Regions from separate parts of the Corynebacterium sp. MSK006 genome, predicted to be linked through region 2. Evidence: predicted binding sites of a transcription regulator. Region 2 holds the regulator's gene; the other holds the start of a gene.
The links. Region 2 encodes LexA, which represses DNA repair genes until DNA is damaged. Its sites were predicted from a motif close to CGAACANNTGTTCG; they were not measured.

Region 1: QQA02_RS01465 (SAV_6107 family HEPN domain-containing protein) is a predicted target of LexA. The motif match lies at 2,067-2,080, and genes of this name have one in related genera.

The regions. Positions count from the first base shown of each region.
Region 1 is NZ_JASPJZ010000002.1:8,899-15,591, reverse strand. Features, by position in the region: gene QQA02_RS01480 (alpha-(1->6)-mannopyranosyltransferase A) at 1-256, opposite strand, end outside; gene QQA02_RS01475 (polyprenyl synthetase family protein) at 253-1,341, opposite strand; gene QQA02_RS01470 (GNAT family N-acetyltransferase) at 1,388-1,981, opposite strand; gene QQA02_RS01465 (SAV_6107 family HEPN domain-containing protein) at 2,178-2,600, shown strand; gene QQA02_RS01460 (DUF3040 domain-containing protein) at 2,691-3,107, shown strand; gene mraZ (division/cell wall cluster transcriptional repressor MraZ) at 3,683-4,117, shown strand; gene rsmH (16S rRNA (cytosine(1402)-N(4))-methyltransferase RsmH) at 4,363-5,490, shown strand; gene ftsL (cell division protein FtsL) at 5,487-6,215, shown strand; gene QQA02_RS01440 (peptidoglycan D,D-transpeptidase FtsI family protein) at 6,365-6,693, shown strand, end outside.
Region 2 is NZ_JASPJZ010000003.1:114,510-121,202, reverse strand. Features, by position in the region: gene hrpA (ATP-dependent RNA helicase HrpA) at 1-158, shown strand, start outside; gene nrdR (transcriptional regulator NrdR) at 198-656, opposite strand; gene QQA02_RS03070 (hypothetical protein) at 738-1,136, opposite strand; gene lexA (transcriptional repressor LexA) at 1,439-2,131, shown strand; gene sugR (transcriptional regulator SugR) at 2,460-3,239, shown strand; gene ptsP (phosphoenolpyruvate--protein phosphotransferase) at 3,408-5,096, opposite strand; gene QQA02_RS03050 (1-phosphofructokinase family hexose kinase) at 5,270-6,241, shown strand; gene QQA02_RS03045 (PTS fructose transporter subunit IIABC) at 6,342-6,693, shown strand, end outside.

The DNA.
Region 1 (6,693 bases), on a different contig from region 2:
CCGCGAGGATCCAGGCGGCGACGAGCAGGAAGATGCCCAGCCACAGGATCGAGCCGCACACCCCGGCTGCGTGGCCGTAGGCGAGCACGTTGAGGCCTAGGGCGTCGAGCACCCCGCCGCGGTTGCGGATGGCGCCGGCCCCGAACGAGGACGTGGCGATCAGCACGGTGGCCACCGTGCCGAGGACCAGCGGCGAGGGCAGGCGGTCCAGGAGGGCTCCGAAGCGCGCCGGGACGCCCACCGGCGAGGCGCTCACCGGTGGCGGGCGGTGGCGCGCACCGCCAGGTCGGAGAGCACGTCGCGGGTCTCGTCGGGGAGGCCCTCGAGGTGGGCGAGGCCAGACTCGAGCAGCGCGCTGATGCGCTCCTCGACCTGCTCGCGCGCGCCCGTCGCGGCGATCGCGTCGGTGACCCGGGCGATGACCTCGGGGTCGGCCGAGCCGACGCCGGCGCGCAGCCGGGCGGCGGCCTCGGGGTCGGAGGCGTCGGCGCTGGCCAGCGCCAGGGCCAGCAGCACGGTGCGCTTGCCCTCGCGGATGTCGTCGCCGGCGGGCTTGCCGGTGACCTCCGGGTCGCCGAAGACGCCGAGCAGGTCGTCGCGCAGCTGGAAGGCCACCCCGACGTCGCGGCCGTAGCCGCGCAGCTTGCCGACGGTCCCTTCGTTCGCCCCGGCGAGCGCGGCACCCAGGTGCAGGGGGCGCTCGATGGTGTAGGCGGCCGTCTTGAAGCGGTTGACGGCGTCGGCGTCGGCGGGGTCCTCGCTGCCCAGCGCCTCGAGGGCGATGTCGAGCAGCTGGCCGCCGATGACCTCGGTGCGCATGGCGCGCCAGGGCTCGCGCACGCGACGCAGCGCGGCGTCGGAAAGCCCGGAGTCCTGCAGCATGTCCTCGGCCCACACCAGGGCGAGGTCGCCGGTCAGGATCGCGGCGGATTCACCGAAGTGGCCGGCGTCGCCGAGCCAGTCGCCGTCGTGGTGGCGGCGCTCGACGGCGCGATGCACGGTGGGCGCGCCGCGGCGGGTGTCCGAGGCGTCGATGATGTCGTCGTGGATGAGCGCGCAGGCCTGGATGAACTCCAGCGAGCTCACGGCGCGGAGCACGGCCTGCGGGTCCTCGTCGCCGGCGAGGCCGTCGGCGGCGGTGAAGCCGACCCAGCCGTAGAGGGGGCGCACGCGCTTGCCGCCGTCGAGGACGAAGCGGCTCAGGTGCCCGACGGCGCGGGCGACCGGCTCGCCGACCTTCGCGGCGTCGGGGGTGCGGGCGGAGATGTACCCGCGCAGGACCTCCGTGACCGCGGCGGGTACCTCGGCGGGCCGGAGAGTGCGGGCGTCCGGTGTCGTCATGGCTGTCAGCTGCCGTCCTTTCCCGGGGGAGCTGCCACGCGGGGCGTCAGTGGCGGGTGTGGTCCGCCCCCAAACTTACCGGGTGACCCGGCAGGGGCAGCGGAGCCCCCAGCACGGCGAAGCGGCGCGAGTCGCCGTCGAAGCGGAAGTCGCGCAGTACGTCGCTGAAACCGGCCGAGCGATAGAGGTGGAAGGCGGCGTTGGTCTCGTTCTCGACCTCCGGGGTGGACAGCAGCACGTGCGGGTGCGGCTGGTTCCACACCAGCTCGCGCAGCAGCCCGCGGCCGGTGCCGCGGGACTGGCGGCGCGGGTCGACGTGGATCTCCGCGAGCTCGAAGTAGTCGCGGCCCAGGTCCTCCAGGCCGCGGGGCTTCAGGCCCCGCATCACCTGGTGGTGCCACCACACCTGCGGGGTGCCGGAGAAGCCGTAGGCCAGGCCGGTGATGAACTCGCCGCGGTCGGTGCGCTCGGTGGCGATGACGCTGGTGAAGCCCGCCAGGCGGCACTCCTGGCGCCACACGGCGATGCGGCCGGAGCGGATGGCGGGGTCGTAGCCCATCGCGTCGATGTAGATGTCCACGAGTTCGGGGGTGAGCAGATGGAACTCGGGAGCCGTCAGGCGGCGCAGGGATACGGTCATGGGCCCATGCAACCACCGTCGGCCACCCCGCGGCACGTGAGGGGGTGGGGTGTGTGGGGAAGAGGGCCGTTTATTCGAACGGATTCGAACAGGTGTGTGAATTATCGGAGGGCTGTGTCGCGGTGGGGGAATACCGTCTACGACATAAGGAAAACCGCAGAAGAGAACACGAAAGAAAGCGACGAGGTGACCCACGATGCCGCAGCTGATCTCCGCCACCGCCTACCGTTCGAACCGTCCGTCGCGCTCGGCGCTGTTTCTCGCGAAGGCCTCCCGCCTGATGGCCCAGGCGGCCCGCGAGCGCGCCGCCGGGCGCCTGCGCGAGGCCCTCGAGTACGCCTACCAGGCCGGCCTGCGCGCGGCCGGGGCCCGCGTGGCCGACTCCCCGGTCGCCGGGCGGCGCCGCCTGCCCACCGGGGCCTGGGACCGGCTGAGTCTGGTCGGGCCGGGGGAGAAGGAGTGGGCCAAACGTCTCTCGCGGTATTCAATATTGCGGTCCCGCGTGCTCTCGGGGCTAGAATCGGGGGTGGACAAGGTCGTGGTCGACGAGCTGATCGCCGCGGTCGCTGACTTCATCGCCGAGATCGAGTACGGCGAGGGGGATCTCGCCGCCGCCTGAGGCTCATCGGGCGCGGCGGGAACTTTCCACCTCGGTCGGGAGTTGTGTCCAGTGACCGACGTCCCGGCCAAGAACTCACGTGGAGGAATTGTGGCGCTTTCTGAGCAGGAACAGCAGACGCTGCGCGAGATCGAGGAGTCACTGCTCGCCGACGACCCCAAGTTCGGGTCGTCGGTCGGTGACGACTCCGGCTTCACCGGGGGTGCCCCGGGTGGGTCGATCACGCTGCGCGGCGTGGCTCTCGGCGTGCTCGGCCTCCTGATGCTGCTCGGCGGCGCGATGCTCGCCCAGCAGTCCCTGTGGTTCATCGCGCTGAGCGTCACCGGCTTCCTCGTGATGCTCGGCGCCGGCATCTGGATGCTGCGCGGCGGCGGCTCGGCCGGCGGCTCGCGGACCTCCGCGCGCTCCGGCTCGCGCCCGCGCGCGGCCACGGGCGGGGGCCGGCAGGGCTCCGGCTTCAGCCGGCGCATGGAGGACGACTTCCGCCGCCGCTTCGAGGGGCACTGACCTCCGTAGACCTTCCCGCCCGTTCCCGGGGGCGGCTTTCCTGACCGGTCGATGACGCTGCGTCATCGACCGGTTTTTCGTGTGTTCGGTGGGTCCCCGGCGCCGGTCACCGCCCCGCCCCACTTCGCCCCACCCGGATCCCCCACTTTGCCCCACCTTCCGCCCCTCGCCGGCGCGCGTGACGTCTCCCGCGCGCCGTTTTCTGGCCCACGGCGCGCCGATCGACGCCTTTCCTGGGCTTTTAGGCTCCGCAACCTGTTGCGAGAGCCGACTCATGGGGATTTTTGACGGCAGTGGGGGAGCTGTTGCGAGACCAGCCGCAACGTGTTGATGTTAAAGATGGGGCTAATGTGACTGAAGTGATTTAAGGTGACGCGCCCGTCCCACTTCGATTTACCCACATCTACCTGCGGCTACGTTAAATGACGTCGCTGTGGTTCGCGCTCCCTCTCGTTCTGGTGGGGGGAAGTGGGTTAAAGTGGGGCTCAGCGGTTGGTGGTGGTCGAGATGACGTCACCTCCGTGGAAGGACAACCGGATCCTCTTTATCAGCGAGCGAAGGCAGGTGGTGCCGGGATGTTCCTCGGTACCTACACGCCCAAACTCGACGACAAAGGGCGGCTGACCCTGCCGGCGAAGTTCCGTGACGAGCTCGCCGGTGGGCTGATGATCACCAAGGGGCAGGACCACAGTCTCGCGGTCTACCCCCGGGAGGAGTTCGCGGCCCGCGCCCGTAAGGCCGCCGCGGTCTCCCGTACGAGCCCCCAGGCCCGTGCGTTCATCAGGAACCTGGCTGCCAGCGCCGACGAGCAGCGCCCGGACGGGCACGGGCGGATCACGCTCTCGGCGGCGCACCGCGAGTACGCGGGCCTGACGAAGGACTGCGTGGTCATCGGTTCGGTCGACTTCCTCGAGATCTGGGACTCCGAGTCCTGGGCCGCCTACCAGCGGGAGACGGAGGACGCCTTCTCGGCCGCGGACGCCGACGACGTCCTCGGCGGCCTGCTGTAGACAACTGCACACCGACCCGCGGAGCGCGTGCACGGGCTCCGTCCGGGGTCGACCGGCTCTGGTGTACTTCCCCGACATCAGAACGGTCCCCCGGGCGGGGCCCTGGACGCACCCCGCGAGCCCCGCGCCCCAGGCGACCACACCGCCGGAAGCCACCCACCACGACAACTTCAGCCGACCAGCACGGACAGCAACCGACCCCACGGATCCCCGTGGGCCGGACCCGGGAGAGGGGGAGAACGACCATGACGAAGCACCACGCCGCCGGCACCGACACGGCCGGGGCGCACGAGACCGACGCGGAGGACTACGCCGCCGCGCTGACCGCCAACCGTGGCCACGTCCCCGTGATGATCGACCGGATCACCGACCTGCTGCGCCCCGCCGTCGAGGCGGCGGGCCCGGACGCCGTCCTCGTTGACGCCACCCTCGGCGCCGGCGGGCACACGCTGCGCCTTCTCGAGGAGTTCCCGCAGCTCAACGTCATCGGCCTCGACCGCGACACCCAGGCGCTCGGCGAGGCGTGCGAGCGCCTCGCCCGCTTCGGCGCGCGCTTCGAGGCGTACCACACCCGCTTCGACGGTCTCGGCGAGGTCGCCGACGGACTGCGCAGCCCGTGGTCCCCGGGGGAGATTGACGACGCCGCGCCCGACGACGTCGCCGGTCCCGGCACCGTGGCGCGCATCGCCGCCGAACACGGCCTGGCCGGTGTGCTCTTCGACCTGGGCGTGTCCTCCATGCAGCTGGACCGCCCCGAGCGCGGCTTCGCCTACCGGGTCGACGCCCCGCTGGACATGCGCATGGACCAGAGCGGCGGGATGACCGCCGCCGACGTGCTCAACACCTACGACCACGGCCGGCTGGCCCACGTGCTCAAGACCTACGGTGACGAGCGCTTCGCCGGCAAGATCGCCTCGGCGGTCCTGCGCGAGCGCGAGCGCGAGCCGTTCACCACCTCCGGCCGCCTGGTCGAGCTCCTCTACGAGACGATCCCGGCGCCGGCCCGGCGCACCGGCGGCCACCCCGCCAAGCGCACCTTCCAGGCCCTGCGCGTCGAGGTCAACGGCGAGCTCGACGCCCTCGAGGCGGCCATCCCCGCGGCGACCGACCGGCTGCGCGCCGGCGGTCGTGCGGTGTTCATGAGCTACCAGTCCCTGGAGGACCGCATTGTCAAGCACGCGGTGCGCGAGCTGACCACGTCCACGACCCCGCCCGGCCTGCCCGTCGACCTGCCCGGCACCGCCCCGGCCTTCCGCGCCGTCACCCACGGCGCCGAGAAGGCCGACGAGGCGGAGACCGCCGCCAACCCGCGTGCCGCCTCGGTACGTGTCCGTGCCCTGGAACGCCTCAACCCCGAGGGAGAGACCCGATGAGCCCGACTTCCGTCACGTCGCGTCCCCGGACCGCCGCCGGCACGACGTACGCGCCCCCGCGGCCCCGTCACGACGAGCGCCCGCGCCGCACCGTCCCGGCGCCGAAGCCCGCCCCCGGGCGCCGCGAGCGCCTCGACCGGCACGGCTCCGCCCGCCGGCAGTCCGGTCGCCTCGGCTCCCGCCAGGTCGTCTCCGTGCGCGGGCGGCGCGTGGCCACGCAGCGCGCCGACCCGCGCTGGTGGCGCATGGTCACCCTCGCGTTCTGCATGCTCATCGCCGGTGTCGGCGTGTCCATGTGGCTGTCGGGGCTGAGCACCCAGCAGACCTTCGAGATCCAGCAGCTGACCGCCCAGGAGGCGGAGTTGGACAACCGCATCGAGACCCTGGACCGCGACCTCGAGGACGCCCGCTCCACCGCGGGCCTGGCCGAGCGCGCCTCCGCCGAGAAGCTCGGCGTGCCGCTGCAGGCCGGGGTCCTCGCCGTCGACGAGAACGGAGAGGTCTCCGAGCGTCGCCCGGCGGAACAGGAGACGCGGCCTATCATTGACGTCAACGGGGACAGCCCCCGCGGTACGGTCGCTTCCAGCAACCCGGACAAGACGCAGGGGCTCTCCGAGAACCTCGCGCCGGTCCCGCAGGGGCAGACCCCCGGGCAGGCCGAGGCCGGCGACAACCCCGCCGCCCGGTCCAACCCGGTGCCGTACCAGGCGGGCATCGCCCGCTGAGGGCGGGTAGCGCCCGTTTCCGACAGAGGACCATCGAGAAGGAACCCGAGTGAGGTGACCAAGGGGCTGTGACGTCCTGGGACACGCGGGGAGGCCGCCGCCGACCAGGCCGGCCCCGCACACACAAGGAGGCGCTGGACAGGCGCCTGATGTGGGCGACCGTCGTCGTCGTCATCGCGGTCGCCGCGCTGATCGGCAGGCTCGGCTGGGTGCAGGTCGTCTGGGGCCCGGCCCTGGCCGAGCAGGCCCACGAGCAGCGCGCCCGCGTCTACGTCGAGCCCGCCCGCCGCGGCGAGATCACCGACCGCTCCGGCACCCCGATGGCCTACACCATGCAGGCCCGTTCGCTGACCGTCTCGCCGGACCTGCTGCGCAAGGAACTGCGTGAGCAGGACTTCAACGAGATGCGCGCCGAGGGCGCCACCGAGGGCCTCAGCGAGGAGGAGGTCGCCCGCCGTCTCGACGACTCCGTCGAGAA
Region 2 (6,693 bases):
AGATGTCGGGCCGGCCGGCGGCATCGTGGCGTACGAAGGCGGTACGCGACGTGCAGTGGCAGATCCAGGAGTTCCGGGTCAGCCTCTTCGCCCAGCGCCTGGGCACGGCGGGTTCGGTCTCGCGCCGGCGCATCGAAAAGGCGGTCGCGAAGCTGTAGGCGGCGTCTCCTTCGGCGCCGCGCGCCGGCCACGGCCGCCTACTCGGCCTCGCGGGCACGGCGGCGCATCATGCGGATCTCCTTCTCGAAGTCCTCGGCGGATTCGAAGGACTTGTACACGGAGGCGAAGCGCAGGTAGCCGACCTCGTCGAGCTCGAGCAGCGGCTCGAGGATGGCCAGGCCGATGTCGTTGGCGTTGACCTGCGAGGGTCCCTTCGAGCGGACCTTCTCCTCGACCTTCTGGGCCAGACGCTTGAGCGCGTCGTCGGGCACGTCGCGGCCCTGGCAGGCGCGGCGCACGCCGTTGACCACCTTGTCGCGGCTGAACGGCTCGGTCACGCCGTTGCGCTTGACCACCAGCAGGACGGCCTTCTCGATCGTGGTGAAGCGGCCCTCGCAGCCGGTGCACTCGCGGCGGCGCCGGATCGCGGTTCCGGCGTCGATGACACGTGAGTCGATCACGCGGGAACGGTCGCTGTGGCAGAACGGGCAGTACACTGCGGGCACCCTCCTAGGTCCGGGACGGCTCGCCCGGAACACCCGGGCACTGCCCCGAGTCTAATGCCAGCCCGAGGCGAGCTACTTGGCCGCGGTGACGTCGAAGTCGACCGTGGAGACCTGGTGGGTGGCCGAACCCATGTTGACCGGCGGGTAGCCGGCGGCGTCGTCGGACTCACCGAAGATCAGGGCGCCCAGCACGAGCACCAGCCCGCAGATCGCGCCGACCAGCAGCGAGCTGCGCTGTTCCTGAACTCGCCGAGACGTTCGCCGGACACCGCCCTTCCGGGTACCCCCGGCGGGTATTGTCGCCCGCCCCTTCGGAGAGGCGGTTTTCGAAATCTCGAGCGTTCGAACACCGGTGGACGAACGGCTCTGGCCGGGCTCCCACACCGACGGTGCGGACGCGGTGTTCCGGGTGTCGCCCAGACCGCTGACGGAACGGACAAACTGTGCGTTACGCTGCATCGAAATGGTCATGGGGTTCTCCTTTCGCCGTGTTCGACGTCCACCCTAAAGGTCGGGCGCGACCGGTCGAACATCGACTAGTTCATCTGTTCGATTACGGGTACGTGTTCGAGTTATAGCACCCGCCCTGGCGTCTGTCCACCACGCCGGACAAATTCCTCGAACACAGTTGCCATGGACGCGCTATACTGAACGCGAACCGACCACAGCCGGACACCGGGGCCCGACCGAACCGGACCTCGACCGGCCGAGAGCGAACAGCCGGCGAGCCCGAACCGGCCGATCAGAGAGACGAAGACCAGGAGAGCGCAACCATGGCCACCAGCCGATCCACCAAGAAGCAGAAGAACTCCACCACCAGAGACCCCGCATCCCTGACCGCGCGTCAGCGCCGCATCCTCGAAGTCATCCGCGACGCGGTGGTGCTGCGCGGCTACCCGCCGAGCATCCGCGAGATCGGCGACGCAGCCGGCCTGCAGTCGACCTCCTCGGTCGCCTACCAGCTCAAGGAGCTCGAGAAGAAGGGCTTCCTACGCCGCGACCCGAACAAGCCGCGCGCGGTCGACGTCCGCGATCTCTCCGGCGCCCCGGTCAAGGGCCGCAAGGGCACCCCGGAGCCGCCGGAGCACGCCCAGACCTCGTTCGTGCCGATGGTCGGCTCCATCTCCGCGGGCGCGCCGATCCTGGCCGAGGAGAACATCGACGACTACTTCCCGCTACCCGCGGACGTCGTCGGCGACGGCGAGCTGTTCATGCTCAAGGTCTCGGGCCAGTCGATGCGCGACGCCGGCATCCTCGACGGCGACTGGATCGTCGTGCGCTCCCAGCCGGTCGCCGAGGAGGGCGAGTTCGTCGCCGCGCTCATCGACGGCGAGGCGACCGTCAAGGAGTTCCACCGCGACTCCAGCGGCGTGTGGCTGCTGCCCCACAACGACGCCTTCGAGCCGATCCCAGGCAACGACGCGGGGATCATGGGCAAGGTCGTCTCGGTCATGCGCAAGCTCTAGCCTTCTCCCCTCCGGCCGGCCCCCGCCCGCCCGGGCGGACACAAATGACCCGCCCACCCCCGATCGTGGGCCCGATCCAACCTCAGGGACTCTGCACACGCTTCCGTGACGGGTCCCTCTTTTTGCACCGCAAGTGCAGGTCGAACCGGAATGGCGATTTTTACCCGGGCACGTTCACACACAAACGTGTAGTTATTTTTCCTGCTATGGCGCCCCAGTGCTTATGAACAATGTGGGATTTTGTGGTTTAATGTTGGCATCGGGCATTTTTGCCCCCTCCCCCCGCACACTCATAAACATTTCCCCATCTGAGGAGGCGCCCAGCGAGATGTACGCCGAGGAAAGACGACGCCAGATCGCCTCACAGACCGCGGTCGAGGGCCGAGTCAACGTCACCGAACTGGCCAGACGCTTCGATGTCACGGCGGAGACCATCCGCCGTGACCTTGCCGTGCTCGACAAGGAGGGCATCGTCCACCGCGTCCACGGCGGCGCCGTGGCCACCCAGTCCTTCCAGACCACCGAGCTGTCCCTGGACGCGCGCCTGCGCTCCGCCCCGACCGCGAAGTCCGCGATCGCCCGCGCCGCGCTCGAGTTCCTCCCCGAGCCGCCCGGGGGCATGTTCCTGGACGCCGGCACCACGGTCACCGCACTAGCTGACCTCATCTCCGACTCCGGCCAGGCCAACCAGTGGTCCATCGTGACTAACTCCCTGCCGATCGCGCTGAACCTGGCAAACAAGGGCCTCAGCGAGATCCAGCTGCTCGGCGGCAGCGTCCGGGCGATCACCCAGGCCGTCGTCGGCGACACCGCGCTGCGCACCCTGGCGCTGATGCGTGCGGACGTCGCATTCATCGGCACCAACGCCCTGACCCTGGACCACGGCCTGTCGACGGCCGACGCTCAGGAGGCCGCCATCAAGTCCGCGATGGTCACCAACGCCCGCCGTGTGGTCGTGCTGTGCGACTCGTCGAAGATCGGCAACGACTACCTGGTCAGCTTCGCCTCGATCGACGACATCGACGTCGTCATCACAGACGCCACCGCGCCCGAGTCCTTCGTGCGCGCCCTGCGCGACCACAACGTCCAGGTCGTCCTCGCGGAGTGACCCCCGGCGTCGTTCAATTGACGACGTCCCGCTGATCGCCGCCGCGCGCCCCACCCCGGGGCGCGCGGCGGCGTTTGTGCACGCCCGCACATGAAAGAACCGCCCCGGTGCCTCTCTCGAGGTCCGGGGCGGTCGTGTCACGCCGGGCTCAGCCGGCGGGCTGTCGACTTACTCGCCGACGAGCATCTTGCGCACGCCCTCGCGGGCGACGACGGCGCCCACGGCGTCCAGGGCGGCCTCGGCGGCCTCCTGGCACTGCTTGAACGTGGACTCCGAGAGGCGGGTGCCCACGGCGGCGATCGCGGTGGAGGCGGCCGACAGGGAGTTGACGCCCAGGCCGGTGAGCACGCAGGCCAGCAGCGGGTCGGCGGCGGCCTCGCCGCAGACGCCGACGGCGGTGTTGGTGTCGCGGCCGACCGAGCAGGTGTGCTGGATCAGGCGCAGCACGGCGGGCTGCCACGGGTCGGTCAGGTACGCCAGCTGCGAGGACAGGCGGTCGGCGGCCATCGTGTACTGGGTCAGGTCGTTGGTGCCCACGGACACGAAGTCCAGGTGCGGCATGATCTTGTCTGCCATCAGGGCGGCGGCCGGCACCTCGATCATCGCGCCCGGGGTCAGGCCGCGCTCGCGGCAGAGGGTGGAGAACCACTCGGCCTCGCGGGCGGTGGCGACCATCGGGGCCATGACCCAGGTCGGCGCGTCCTCGCCGCGGCCCTCGGAGGCCTTGGCGATGGCGTCGAGCTGACGGGTCAGCAGCGACCGGTTCTGGCGGGCGATGCGGAGGCCGCGCACGCCGAGCGCCGGGTTCTCCTCCTCGTCCATGTTCGCGAAGGCGATCGGCTTGTCGGAGCCGGCGTCCAGGGTGCGCACGACGACCTTGGAGTGCGGGAAGGCGTCGAAGACCTTCTTGTAGAGGGCGGCCTGCTCGTCGACGCTGGGCTCCTCGGCGGCGGAGAGGAAGCTCATCTCGGTGCGGTACAGGCCGATGCCCTCGGCCTGGGTCTCGGAGGCCAGACGGGCGGCGTTGCTGTCCTGGACGTTGGCCAGCAGCTGGACGCGGTGGCCGTCGGAGGTCTGGGCCGGGCCGCGCCACTCGGCGATCTTGACGGCACGCTCCTGGGACTCGCGGACCTGGCGGCGGGCGTCCTCCTCGTCGGGCTCGACGTAGACGACGCCCTGGCTGCCCTCGACCATCACGCGGGTACCGGCGGCGATCTCGGAGATCTCGCGACCCGCGGCGACGATGCAGGGCAGGTTCAGCTGACGGGCGATGATGGCGGTGTGGCTGGTCGGGCCGCCCAGCTCGGTGACCAGACCCTTGTAGTGGTCAATGTCCAGGGCGGCGGTGTCCGCCGGGGAGAGGTCGTCGGCGAAGAGGATGGCCTCGCCGTCGACGGAGGGAAGACCGGGCTCCTCCTCGCCGCGCAGCTCGGCGATGACTCGGTCGCGGATGTCCTTCAGGTCCGTGGTGCGCTCGGCCATCAGGCCGCCGGCCGCGGTGAACATGTTGATGAACTTGCTGGTGGCCTGCACCACCGAATACTCGGCGTCGGCGCCGCCCCGCACGTTCTTGCGGACGGCCTTGCGCCAGCCGCGGTCGCGGACCATGCCGGCGGTGGCCTGCAGCACCTCGGCGGCGGGGCCGGAGGCCTCGGCGGAGCGTGCGGTGAGTCGGTCAGCGACGGTGTCTGCCGCCGTGACGAAGCGCTCGTACTCTGCGTCGCGCTCATCCTCGGCGACGGTGCGTGCGGAGCCCGGGAGCTCGGGGCGGGGACGCACCCAGACGACCGGGGCGTACGCCGTACCGGCGACAACCGCGGTGCCCGTGAAGGTGGTGGTGTCAGTGCCTGAAGTCATGCGTCCGATACTAGTGAACCATTCGTTGGATTTCCACACGAACAGCTACCGACCAGACATGAAACCCTCAGGTTCCCCACATAAACTCACATAAAAAGCTTGACATTCCCACACAAACGGGCAATGATGGAGCGCGGAACGAACTGGCCCTGCCCGCAGGAGGATGCGCCACCGTGATTGTCACGCTGACCCCCAATCCAAGCACTGACGCCACGCTCGAGCTGGACGGCCCGCTCGAGCGCGGCGCCGTGCTTCGCCTCAAGTCAACCACGCACGTCGCCGGAGGGAAAGGGGTGAACGTCGCCCACGCCGCGAAGCTGGCCGGGGCCGACACCCTCGCCGTCTTCCCCGCCGGCGCCGATGACCCCTTCGTCTCGCTCGTCGCCACCTCGGACGTGCCGCACCGCGACGTCACCGTCGCCGGTTCGGTCCGTACCAACACGACGGTCACCGAGCCGGACGGCACCACCACCAAGCTCAACGGCCCCGGCCCGGAACTGTCCGAGTCCGAGCGCGCCGAGCTGACCGAGGCGCTCATCGCCGCCGTGCCCGAGGGCGCCGGCCAGTGGGTCGTGCTCGCCGGCTCGCTGCCGCCGGGGGCCCCCGCGGACTGGTACGCGACGCTCGTCGACGCCGTCCGCGAGGCCTGTCCGGAGGCCAAGGTCGCCGTCGACACCTCCGACGCCCCGATGATCGCCCTGGGCGGTCGCTTTCCGGCCTCCGCCCCGGACCTGATCAAGCCCAACGGTCTCGAGCTCGGCCAGCTGGTCGGCGTCGACGGCCAGGAGCTCGAGCGCCTCGCCGAGGACGGCGACTTCGGTCCCGTCGTCGAGGCGGCACGCAAGGTCAACGAGCAGGGCGTCGAGAACGTTCTGGTCACCCTCGGCGGGGCCGGTGCCGTCCTGGTCACCCCCGAGGGCGCGTGGAAGGGCACCCCGCCGCCGACCACGGTCGCCTCGACCGTGGGCGCCGGCGACAGTTCGCTGACCGGGTTCATCCTGGCCACCCTCGACGGAGAGGACTCCGCCGGGGCCCTGCGACGCGCAGTGGCCTACGGCTCCGCCGCCGCCGGTCTGCCGGGCACCACGCTGCCGCGGCCGGACCAGGCCGACGTGGAGCGCACCCGGGTCTCCACGGTCGACTGACCGCACCCAGGCGCACACACATCGGGTCCACGCCCCGCCAATTCGTCACCACCGACCCAATCAACTCCATCAATCTCAGTAGTGCTCAAGAAGGACTGCCATGACTGACCAGATCATCACCCCCGATCTCGTCGCGCTCGACGCCGACTTCGGGTCCTCGACCACCGAGGTGATCCAGAAGCTCGCCGGCCTGGTGCACGCCGCCGGCCGCGCGACCGACCAGGCCGTGCTCGCCTCCGACGCCAAAGCCCGCGAGGCCAAGTCCGGCACTGGCGTGCCCGGCGGCGTCGCCATCCCCCACTGCCGTTCCGAGGCCGTCACCAAGCCGACCCTGGCGTTCGCCCGCCTGGCCAACGGCGTGGACTTCTCCGGCCCCGACGGCGACGCCCACCTCGTGTTCCTGATCGCCGCCCCGGCCGGCGGCGGCAAGGAGCACCTGAAGATCCTCTCGA